DNA from 3 places in the Endozoicomonas sp. ALD068 genome. Region 2 is predicted to be linked to each of the others. Evidence: predicted binding sites of a transcription regulator. Region 2 holds the regulator's gene; each other region holds the start of a gene.

Region 1 (3,276 bases), 980 kb from region 2:
CTATCGCATGGACCGGCTCCGGGGCTTCAGGGCGGTTTTTCTCTGCCGGAAAACTGTGCTGATGCTATCCCTGGGTGGTTTGATTGTTGGCTTTCAGTGGTGGCTGTTTGTCTGGGGCCCCGTGAATGATAAAACACAGGATCTCTCCCTTGGCTATTTTTTGCTGCCACTCACCCTGGCATTAACCGGCAAGCTGGTATTTAACGAGAGACTGAACAAGGCTCATTACTTTGCCATGGGGTCCGCGTCATTAGGCGTGCTTGCCATGATTTGGCAACAGGGCTCATTACCCTGGGTCAGCCTGGCAGTGGCCGGACTTTATCCGGTGTATTTCATCATCCGTAAACCTTTGCAGGTCGATACCTTGCCAGCCCTGCTTTTTGAGCACCTGTTGTTCCTTCCGGCTGGTATTTTCATACTGATGAGTGATCAGAGTTTTATGCAAAACCTGACCCATTCCGTCACTCTTTGGTATCTGCTGCCAGGTCTGGGGCTACTCTGCAGCCTGTCACTGATCTGCTACATCAACGCCTCCAGGCATCTGTCTGTCAGTTTGTTTGGCCTGTTGAGCTACCTGGAGCCTGCTTTGATATTTGTGGTGGCTGTCACCGTTCTCGGAGAAGTCTTCACCTTACAGCAGTGGCTCAGCTATAGCTTTATCTGGCTGGCAACGGCAGCCATCTGCGTTGACTCGGTCAGGAAGTTCATCCGGTAAACTACAAAGCAGACAAGCAGGTGAGACTCAATCGTCTCACCTTTTAAATAAGACGCGGTGTTATCAGATCATACTTTTCAGAGCCTGACGAATCAGCTCTTCACTGGTCATGCCATCCTTGAGCAACTTACCAATGACTTTGCCGGCTTCCTGGGGTTTATAACCCAGAGCCACCAGAGCACTGACGGCTTCCTGTTCAATATCTTTTGCTTCGGCAGCCATTTCGCCACCGGCAACCAGAGGCTTACCTTCCAGCAGAGGTGCTGACTGCCAACGATCCAGCTTATCTTTCATTTCAACAATCAGCCGCTCGGCTGTTTTTTTACCCACACCCGGCAACTTCACCAAAGTGGCACTATCACCTTCCTGCACACAGCGCACAAAAGCATCAGCTTCTATACCGGACAACAGGGTCAGTCCGAGCTTGGGACCAACCCCATTGACCTTGATCAGAGTTCTAAACAACTCCCGCTCATCACGATTGCTAAAACCGTATAGGAGCTGAGCATCTTCGCGCACTACAAAGTGGGTATATAACACGACCTCCTGACCAACGTCCGGCAGTTTATAAAAAACCGACATCGGAGCTTCCACTTCATACCCGATACCATGGGTCTCTATCAGCAAATGAGGGGGCTGTTTGTCAGCCAGAAGGCCCCGAATTCTTCCAATCATCCTGTTTTCCAAATCTTTTATTTTCTGACTATAAGGTCAGAACGCCTAACAATACGACGAGGGCGTAGAACTCCTGAGAATTGTCACTCTCTAATCACTAAGAGAAGTTCAATTCGATGATCTGAAGGAGCTGCCCCCTTGAAGAAACTTCGCACATTTCTGGGATCACTCTGGCAGATCCTGCCCGAGGCTGGCCTGGCCAGTGAATACCACCCAGCTGTATCCGGTGGCCCTATTCCCATCCCTTTCATCAAGTCACAAAAATCTTTGTTAAAGGAAGATTTCCCGGGACGCCCGGCAAACTCACCTGAGCTTGATAAGCCTGCTCGCAGCTTCATCAGTTATATACAAGGCTACAGCAGCCTCCCGATGAGAGATCGCGCTCTGGTTGCCCTGAGAAGTGCGTACATTTGCAATACCAGACACCTGATCCCGGATATTGCTCAATGTGCACTGGATACGGGACTGAAAGCCAGTGATGTACAAATGGTTTCCCGTGGCCATCTGGCACCGGGCTGGGACAACAAACAACGCCTGTTACTGAAAACCACTGAAGAACTCTACAAAGAACAGATCATAAGTCCGGAGAACTGGAAAGAACTGAAGAAAATCTACACGCCACAACAGATCCTGGATCTGGTGTTTTGCATTGCTTCCTTTCACCTTTGTGTCCACCCAAACTAAGACTGCCCCGTAAGACGACGACGTCGAGTACCCGTAGCACCCGCCATCCTGACCAGACTGGAACGAGTATGAGCATGACAAAGAGCAACCGCCAGAGCGTCCGCAGCATCGGCCTGAGGGGTATCATTCAAGTCAAGGATCGACTTCACCATGTGCTTTACCTGGTACTTATCCGCAGAGCCTTTACCAACCACAGCCTGCTTGACCTGCCGGGCAGAGTATTCCGACACCTCAATATTGTGATTAACCACAGCCACAATGGCCGCAGCCCTGGCCTGACCCAGTTTCAGTGCCGAATCAGCATTTCTGGACATAAACACTTGCTCCACACCAACGGACTGCGGGATGTAACGTTCGATCAAAGTGCTGATGCCTTCATAAATCTGCTGCAAGCGCTCAGGTAGAGGCGCCTCCCGGATGCGAATACAACCGGACGCCACATAATGTGTTTTATTGCCTACTTCTTCAATTAATCCATAGCCGGTAATTCTTGAGCCCGGATCTATCCCCATCAGGATGGCCATTCAGAATGTATTCTCAAGTCAGATGTCGCTATTTTCAATGACAGCGTTTGATGCCCCCCGGGGTCAATGAGTGCGACAGCTTCTGCCAAAAAAATCTGACAGGCGAGGGTTCAAAGTCATGGTTATGTCAAAAGGATACTGTACACCCATACAATATACCAGCGGTGCCGGTGGGTATCAGAAACTTACAATTCAAGAACACTGAATTACCAAATTTGCCTGTGAGTAACGATAGAAGCAGCTTAGTATTTCTCTGGTAATACTTTCGTGGCGAGAACCGCAAAGATCATTGTTCTTGCTCAAGACTGTTTTACTCCACAAGATGATCCGGAAACGATTAATGTCCGACCTGCTAAAAACATTAATGATTATCACAGGCATCATTATTCTATTGTTTATGCTGCTGGTAGGCTTCAATGTCTGGGCGTTCACAGATATTCCAGCCGGGCTGGTATCTCCGGAACAGAAACAAAAAAACCCCGACACTTTCGTTATCGAGGCTCTTCACACCGACAGAACAACTTAGTCCAGCTGCGCCATCACTTCGGCAGGAATGTCAGCGTTAGTGTAAACATTTTGCACATCGTCCAGGTCTTCGAGACGATCCACCAGCTTCATGATTTTTTCAGCACCGTCTTTGTCCAGTTCAGTCCGGGTAGAAGCGATCATCGCTACTTC
Region 2 (3,276 bases):
TCTGGAAATTCTTCAGAAGACCAGAGTATCCATTAATGAAGAGGGAGCTTATGGTCAAGTTGCCACTGCCGCAACAAGAACACTCAGAGGCTTCGGTACAAAAAAACCACCACACTTTCATTTTGTCTCCCCTGGTTACATTGCCATTGTAGATGGACAAGGCAATCGGTTGGTGGAGATGCTGATTAAGGATGGCAGCTTTTTAGAATTTTATGCGGCCGGGAATGACTCAGCTGAAAGCTTGAAATCTAATGATTTGAAATCTGATAAAAGTTTGAAACCAAATGACTTGACAGCTGATAGCAAAATGACTCCTATCGAAAATTATAAAAATTACAGAAAAATAGATGAACCCAAAAAAGACGAAAAAATTATTGAAGAAACTATTAACTCTATAAAATATATGTTACCAGATGATGAATCTATTGATGTGAGTAAACTAATATACCATAAGTTTGATCCGAAAGAGGATTTTAATATCAAAAGTGCCAAAGCAGTTAAATCCAGATTAGCTATCCATACTGGTAGTAAGGATAATGCCCTTGATATCAGAGAAAGAATATTAGAATGGCTTGATTACAAACATGTAGATTTTGTTAAAGTTTGGCATGGTTTTGATGGCTTTGAAGTAGAAGTTTCAAATGATGCCTGGGATGCACTGCGGAAGAAATTAACTTCTACACAATCATAAATAAAATGCCAAATCCGGAGATTAACCACCTCCGGATTTTTTATTAAAAAAAGCTTCAGGGACTCAGCTTGCGAATTTCAGCCAACAACTCATCACTATGGTGGCAAAGCATGCCTCACCTGCACCATTGACGACCCTCTTGTCAGTTTTTGCTGGCCTGAACATAAGTACCTAACCAGTTGGTTTCGCATATTCTGGACGGCGGCTTTTTCCACCCTTCTGCGTTCCAACTCTGGTTGCGTAGCTAAGGCTACGCGCCCGTCGTTGCGCCTTGAAGGATGAAAAAATCCACTCGCCAGAATATGCGAAACCAACTGGCCAGGTATTTAATAACTTGCCACCACAAAAATACTGTATATAATCACAGATACTGTATAAAAAAACAGATTGAGAGACCATGATCAAACTGACTAAACGGCAATCCGAGATACTGGACCTGATCAAATCTCATATTGACGAGACAGGTTTCCCACCCACCAGAGCCGAAATCGCCAAGACCTTCGGCTTTCGCTCACCCAATGCTGCCGAAGAACATCTCAGGGCACTGGCCCGTAAAGGCGCTATCGAGATTACCCCCGGCGCCTCCCGCGGTATCCGTATTCCGGACAGCCAGCCTGAAGGCCTTCCGATTATCGGACAAGTTGCTGCCGGGAACCCGATCCTCGCCCAGGAACATATCGAAGACCACCTGATGCTCAATCCCGCTTTCTTCACCCCATCGGCAGACTTCCTGTTAAGGGTAAAAGGAATGAGCATGAAGGACATCGGGATTCTTGATGGTGACCTGCTGGCCGTTCACAAGACAACAGATGTTCGAAACGGTCAGGTTGTCGTCGCCCGGATTGAAGATGATGTCACCGTGAAAAGATTCGAGAAACAGAAAAACAAAGTATTGCTGCATCCGGAAAACGACGAGTTCGAAACCATAGTCGTTGATCTCACTCAGGATGCCTTTGCCATCGAAGGTTTAAGCGTCGGAGTCATCAGAAATCAGTCCTGAGACGGAATAAGATGAGCCTGACCATTACCAGAGACACTACTCACAACAGGCAGCTGTTGTTAAAGGCCCACTACGCTGAAGTGCGAATAACAAACAGCGTCCGGGCTATGCCAGAAGGAAGAATTTATGCTGTACCGAACCAGCAGTGAAAGGCACAATTTTTCAGCCCCAAGCTACCAGACCAATACAGTCTGCATTAACCCCTCGCGCCTAGAAAAGACTTTATCAGGAAAAACTGAAAAGTCTCTGAAGCCCAGTATTAATGAACTCATTCTTTCAGGTCAACCCTGGCAGGCAGAACAACTCCTGACGCCCATGCTCAGTCAGCTGTCCACTGACAGTGAACGTTGGTTGACCCTGATTCTGGCAGATGACACCAGAACCCTGCACTGGTTAAAGAATTGCGACTTAAATCATGACAAGGTGCAAATCTTTAGCTCCAACAATATTAATCAGACATTGGAACTCACCAGGAAAGCGCTGGCATCCGGAACCAGCCACACTGTCATCAGCTGGCTGGGGCATTTGGATAAAGGGTGGCTAACTAAGCTTGAAAGCGCAGCCAGGAATGGACAGTGTCAGGGGCTGGCTATTCGCAGTAGACAGGTTGCATGATGCCCGTCATTTTCATGAAAATGGAGTCAGTGCAGTACTCTGTTCTCAGGAATCTCTTCTTCAGAGGATTGCGGACGAGTGAGTTCAGCAACTTCACGCATGCCAGCATCAAACATGACCTTTGCCACTTGCAAATGGTCCCCTTCAAGATACTGTTTGGCTTCCTCTGAAAATTTCATAGTCAGCAGGGGCTCACCCTCGTCGTCACTGCTTCGCAGAACAATCTCTCCTGTTGGAAGTTCCACAATTTCCAAAAACGATGCAGCCATATTTCGTTCCATAAATAGCGTATAAGAGGGAGAAATCATGCAGCATTGTGACTTATGATGCAATAGGTCAGTAGAGAGTAATGCAAAGTGTTATTGCAGACTGGAAAGTAAAAACCCTTAAAAGAGCTGCAGCTTTTGCCCCCGTATTGCAGCATACACACGATAAACTGGAATTAATCAGGCTGTTAGCGACAGAGCAAAGCCCAACACTTTCGCACCATTCATCGTGCCATAATCAACAGGGCTGATCGCCTCAACCGGAACAGCATATTCGGCAGCACGCAGCTTGAGATCATTCAACATATATTTAACCTGAGGACCCAGCAGAACAACATCGAAACAGGCTACCTGTTCATCGAAATGACTAGCGCCGAAGGCTTCAACCTCGACTTCTTCACTCCGACTTTCAGCTGCTTCGCGCATTTTCTCCACGAACATGCTGGTAGACATACCTGCCGAACAGCACAGCATGATCTTAGTCATAAGATACCTCTGATCAAATTGAACAACAGCCATAAACAACAGAGTTCTAAACATTCCCACAATCATGCACGGTTTGAATCAATCCAGGCACACTATTATGAGTCATGAATCAGATCTAAAAAATCTAATCACCATTCAAGATTGAAATTTCTAAAGTGCCCTACCAACTCCTTGAGGGAGGCAAGAATACTCTTGGCACTTTCTGGCGTCTTAATACC
Region 3 (3,276 bases), 810 kb from region 2:
AATGAACTGCCCCCCCTGTCCGAGATTCGTAATCTGGAAGAAGCAGCCCGGGAACTGGCAGAAGATAACGATCAGAGCAGATCAGCGACAGAGGACTCTGAAGTTCAGGAGGACACTGAGGTGGAAGAGCAATCCTCTGATGAGCTATTTGCCGAACTGGATGAACTGGAAGCTGATCTGCCAGATAACTTTGACGATCTGATCCGTAAAAAGAACATCGATGAACCAGAACCTGAACAACCGTTGGTTGAGCAGGAGGCTGAACAGGACACCCATATATCGGATTCGTCGGTAGGACTTTTCGCTGAAGAGGATCAAGTCGCACACCAGGCGACAAATCCATCCTTTGAAGAAGAGCCTGCTTCCGAAGCAGAAACACCCGTGGAAATATCAAACGAAATAACTAACCCCTGAGCAATGCATGATGACCCGATGGAACAGCCACGGAAATCCACGCTGTCTTAACCTATCCTGAATCGCTATACTTTGGCCCCTTTGATTGAGAAACAGAGCGGCATAGCCGTAAATACCATGACAACTGAAACCACTCCTCCCCAGGGTGAGAAATTGCAAAAAATCCTGGCGGGCGCCGGCCTGGGCTCGCGCCGTGAGATGGAACGCTGGATCAGCGAAGGTCGAATCTCCGTCAACGGAGAACAGGCCAGCCTCGGCGACCGAGCCTCAGCTGAAGACAAGATTGCTGTCGACGGCCGCCCGGTCAAACTGGAAACCTATGCTTCCGGAATCCGTCGTGTCATCGCCTACAACAAGCCGGAAGGCGAGATTTGCAGCCGCCACGACCCGGAAGGCCGCCCGACCGTTTTTGACAAACTGCCCAGACTTCAGGGCGAACGCTGGATTGCCATTGGCCGTCTGGATATCAATACTTCCGGACTGATGCTGTTCACCACCGATGGTGAGTTGGCCAGTCGCTTGATGCACCCTTCTTACCAGGTTGAACGTGAATACGCTGTTCGAGTGATGGGTAATACAACAGAGCAGAAAGTTAAAAACCTCTTCGATGGCGTCGAGCTGGAAGATGGCCCTGCCCGTTTCACCGATATTGTTGACTCAGGCGGTTCGGGTATCAACCGCTGGTTTCATGTCTGCCTTCTGGAAGGCCGTAACCGTGAAGTGCGCAGACTCTGGGAATCACAGGATTTGACAGTAAGCCGCTTGAAACGAGTTCGTTTTGCCAATGTCATCATTCCTGACCACCTGCGCATGGGTCAATGGGAAGAAGTAGAAAAAACTGACATCGACGAACTGGCGGCTGCCGTTCAGCTATCACCCGCACCCAACACACCAACTCGCAGAGTCGATCCGAGACACACCAAAACCGGCCTGAAAACCAGAGGCACCCGTGGTAAACCTGCTATCAACAAGAAGCGGCCCTCGCCTCACAAAAAGCCTGGTGCTTTCAAAAAGAACAGGCATCGCTGATGTTATCTGAGCTCCAGCCATCGAGTTGGAGTTCTTGGTGATACCCTGAATATGCTTTAATGAGTTTCCATGCTGGCCCTGACCGGGTTCTCACTGGACAGATTAACTGTACTTATATACAGTTATATCTAAACCACACCTGACAGGAGAGGCCCATGTCTATTACCCCCATGTGGCGAGTTGACCGGGACGGAAGCATGTTTACAGATAAAAAAGCCGCTGAAGAATACGATCGCATGTTGGAACTGGCCGGGAATATCACCAGCCTGCTGGAAGATCACTTTGAAATTGATGAGCAACTGGCAGAAGAGATCGGCCTGATGTTCGCCAAAAACAAGGAAGCCTTCGCCAAAGCCTTTAAAGGCAAACCGGACCTGGTGCTCGAGATAGGCCAGACTGCTGAGCAAGACAATGACCCAAATGAGGATCAGACTTCGGCCTGAGCTGGCCTGCCAATATCCGATAACCAAGAGCGGAAAGCCCTGATCCGCTCTGCCACAAACCCTTTTTTATCCCCTCCCATTTAGAACGAATCAGGAATAAAGAGCATGGGTAAAAACAATCATCCATTTCCCTCTGACTCACTTCAGATTCAGCTTTAAAATAGCTCTTTGTGAAAAAAAGTCTTTCTTTCATTCCTGATAGAGAAACCCTTTTTTTTACCAAAAACAGCGGTTCTAAAGGTCATTTTTCCCATAATCAGACCAAGACACTAGTGAAGCAGCCCGCCAAGTAGCACTTGTACTGGTTGCTAATACAGCGAATTCCGCTAATATATCGGCCTTTTTGTCTGGCAAGGTATGTAGTCACGACATGACGAGCTTCGTTCCTGGACAGCGCTGGATCAGTGACACCGAAACTGAACAAGGGCTGGGTACCGTTCTGACTTTCGATAGTCGCATGGTAACCCTATTGTTCCCCACCACCGGTGAAACCCGGCTCTACTCCATTAATAACTGCCCGCTATCAAGGGTACAATTTAATCCTGGTGACAAGATAGAAAGTCACGAGGGCTGGACCATGACGGTGACAGAAGTCATCGAAGAGAATGGTCTGCTACTGTATAGAGGCGTTCTTCCCGACGGTAAGCCCAAAGAGCTTCCCGAATCGGAACTGGGCAACTTTATTCATTTCAACAAGCCGCAGGACAGAATGCTGGCGGGTCAAATAGACCAAAACAGCAACTTTTCCCTGCGATACAAAACTCTGTTGAACAATTGTCGACTACTCAGCTCTCCTGTGAGAGGGCTGCTCGGTGCCCGTACCAGCCTGATACCTCATCAGCTGCATATAGCGCGTGAAGTGTCTGGACGTCATGCTCCCAGAGTGATGCTGGCTGACGAAGTCGGCATGGGTAAAACCATTGAAGCCGGTCTCATCCTGCATCAGCAACTGATCACTGAACGAGCCAGTCGGGTATTGATTCTGGTACCGGAAACACTTCAGCATCAGTGGCTGGTTGAAATGCTGCGTCGTTTCAATCTGCACTTCGGACTGTTTGATGAAGAGCGTTGCCGTGCGATTGAAGATGAAAACCCGTTCAACACAGGGCAACTGATTCTCTGCAGCCTGGACTTCCTGAGCCAGTCCGAACATCGTTTTCAGCAAGCTCTTGAGGTCGACTGGGATCTATTGATCGTCGACGAAGCTCACCATCTGGTCTGGTCAGAAGAAAACCCCAGCCGTGAATATCAGGTTGTGGAAACATTGTCGTCACAAATTCCCGGCCTACTGCTGTTGACAGCAACACCTGAACAGATGGGACCCGAAAGTCACTTTGCCCGGCTCCGTCTGCTGGACCCTGATCGTTTCCACGATCTGGTGACCTATCAG

What was found. Region 2 encodes LexA, which represses DNA repair genes until DNA is damaged. Its sites were predicted from a motif close to TACTGTNTANNTANACAGTA; they were not measured.
Region 1: a site for LexA is predicted at 1,413-1,432, ahead of ruvA (Holliday junction branch migration protein RuvA). Genes of this name have one in related genera too.
Region 3: a site for LexA is predicted at 1,548-1,567, ahead of ACO6V5_RS03360 (YebG family protein). Genes of this name have one in related genera too.

The regions. Positions count from the first base shown of each region.
Region 1 is NZ_JBLYNU010000004.1:934,471-937,746, reverse strand. It holds gene rarD (EamA family transporter RarD) at 1-715, shown strand, start outside; gene ruvA (Holliday junction branch migration protein RuvA) at 779-1,390, opposite strand; gene ACO6V5_RS02695 (carboxymuconolactone decarboxylase family protein) at 1,529-2,074, shown strand; gene ruvC (crossover junction endodeoxyribonuclease RuvC) at 2,071-2,598, opposite strand; gene ACO6V5_RS02685 (hypothetical protein) at 2,939-3,124, shown strand; gene ACO6V5_RS02680 (YebC/PmpR family DNA-binding transcriptional regulator) at 3,121-3,276, opposite strand, start outside.
Region 2 is NZ_JBLYNU010000004.1:1,913,180-1,916,455, reverse strand. It holds gene ACO6V5_RS06825 (serpin family protein) at 1-691, shown strand, start outside; gene lexA (transcriptional repressor LexA) at 1,089-1,691, shown strand; gene ACO6V5_RS06815 (SulA-like leucine-rich domain-containing protein) at 1,818-2,306, shown strand; gene ACO6V5_RS06810 (hypothetical protein) at 2,333-2,575, opposite strand; gene ACO6V5_RS06805 (PTS sugar transporter subunit IIB) at 2,753-3,058, opposite strand; gene ACO6V5_RS06800 (DUF6586 family protein) at 3,187-3,276, opposite strand, start outside.
Region 3 is NZ_JBLYNU010000004.1:1,101,449-1,104,724, reverse strand. It holds gene scpB (SMC-Scp complex subunit ScpB) at 1-414, shown strand, start outside; gene rluB (23S rRNA pseudouridine(2605) synthase RluB) at 532-1,443, shown strand; gene ACO6V5_RS03360 (YebG family protein) at 1,599-1,886, shown strand; gene rapA (RNA polymerase-associated protein RapA) at 2,257-3,276, shown strand, end outside.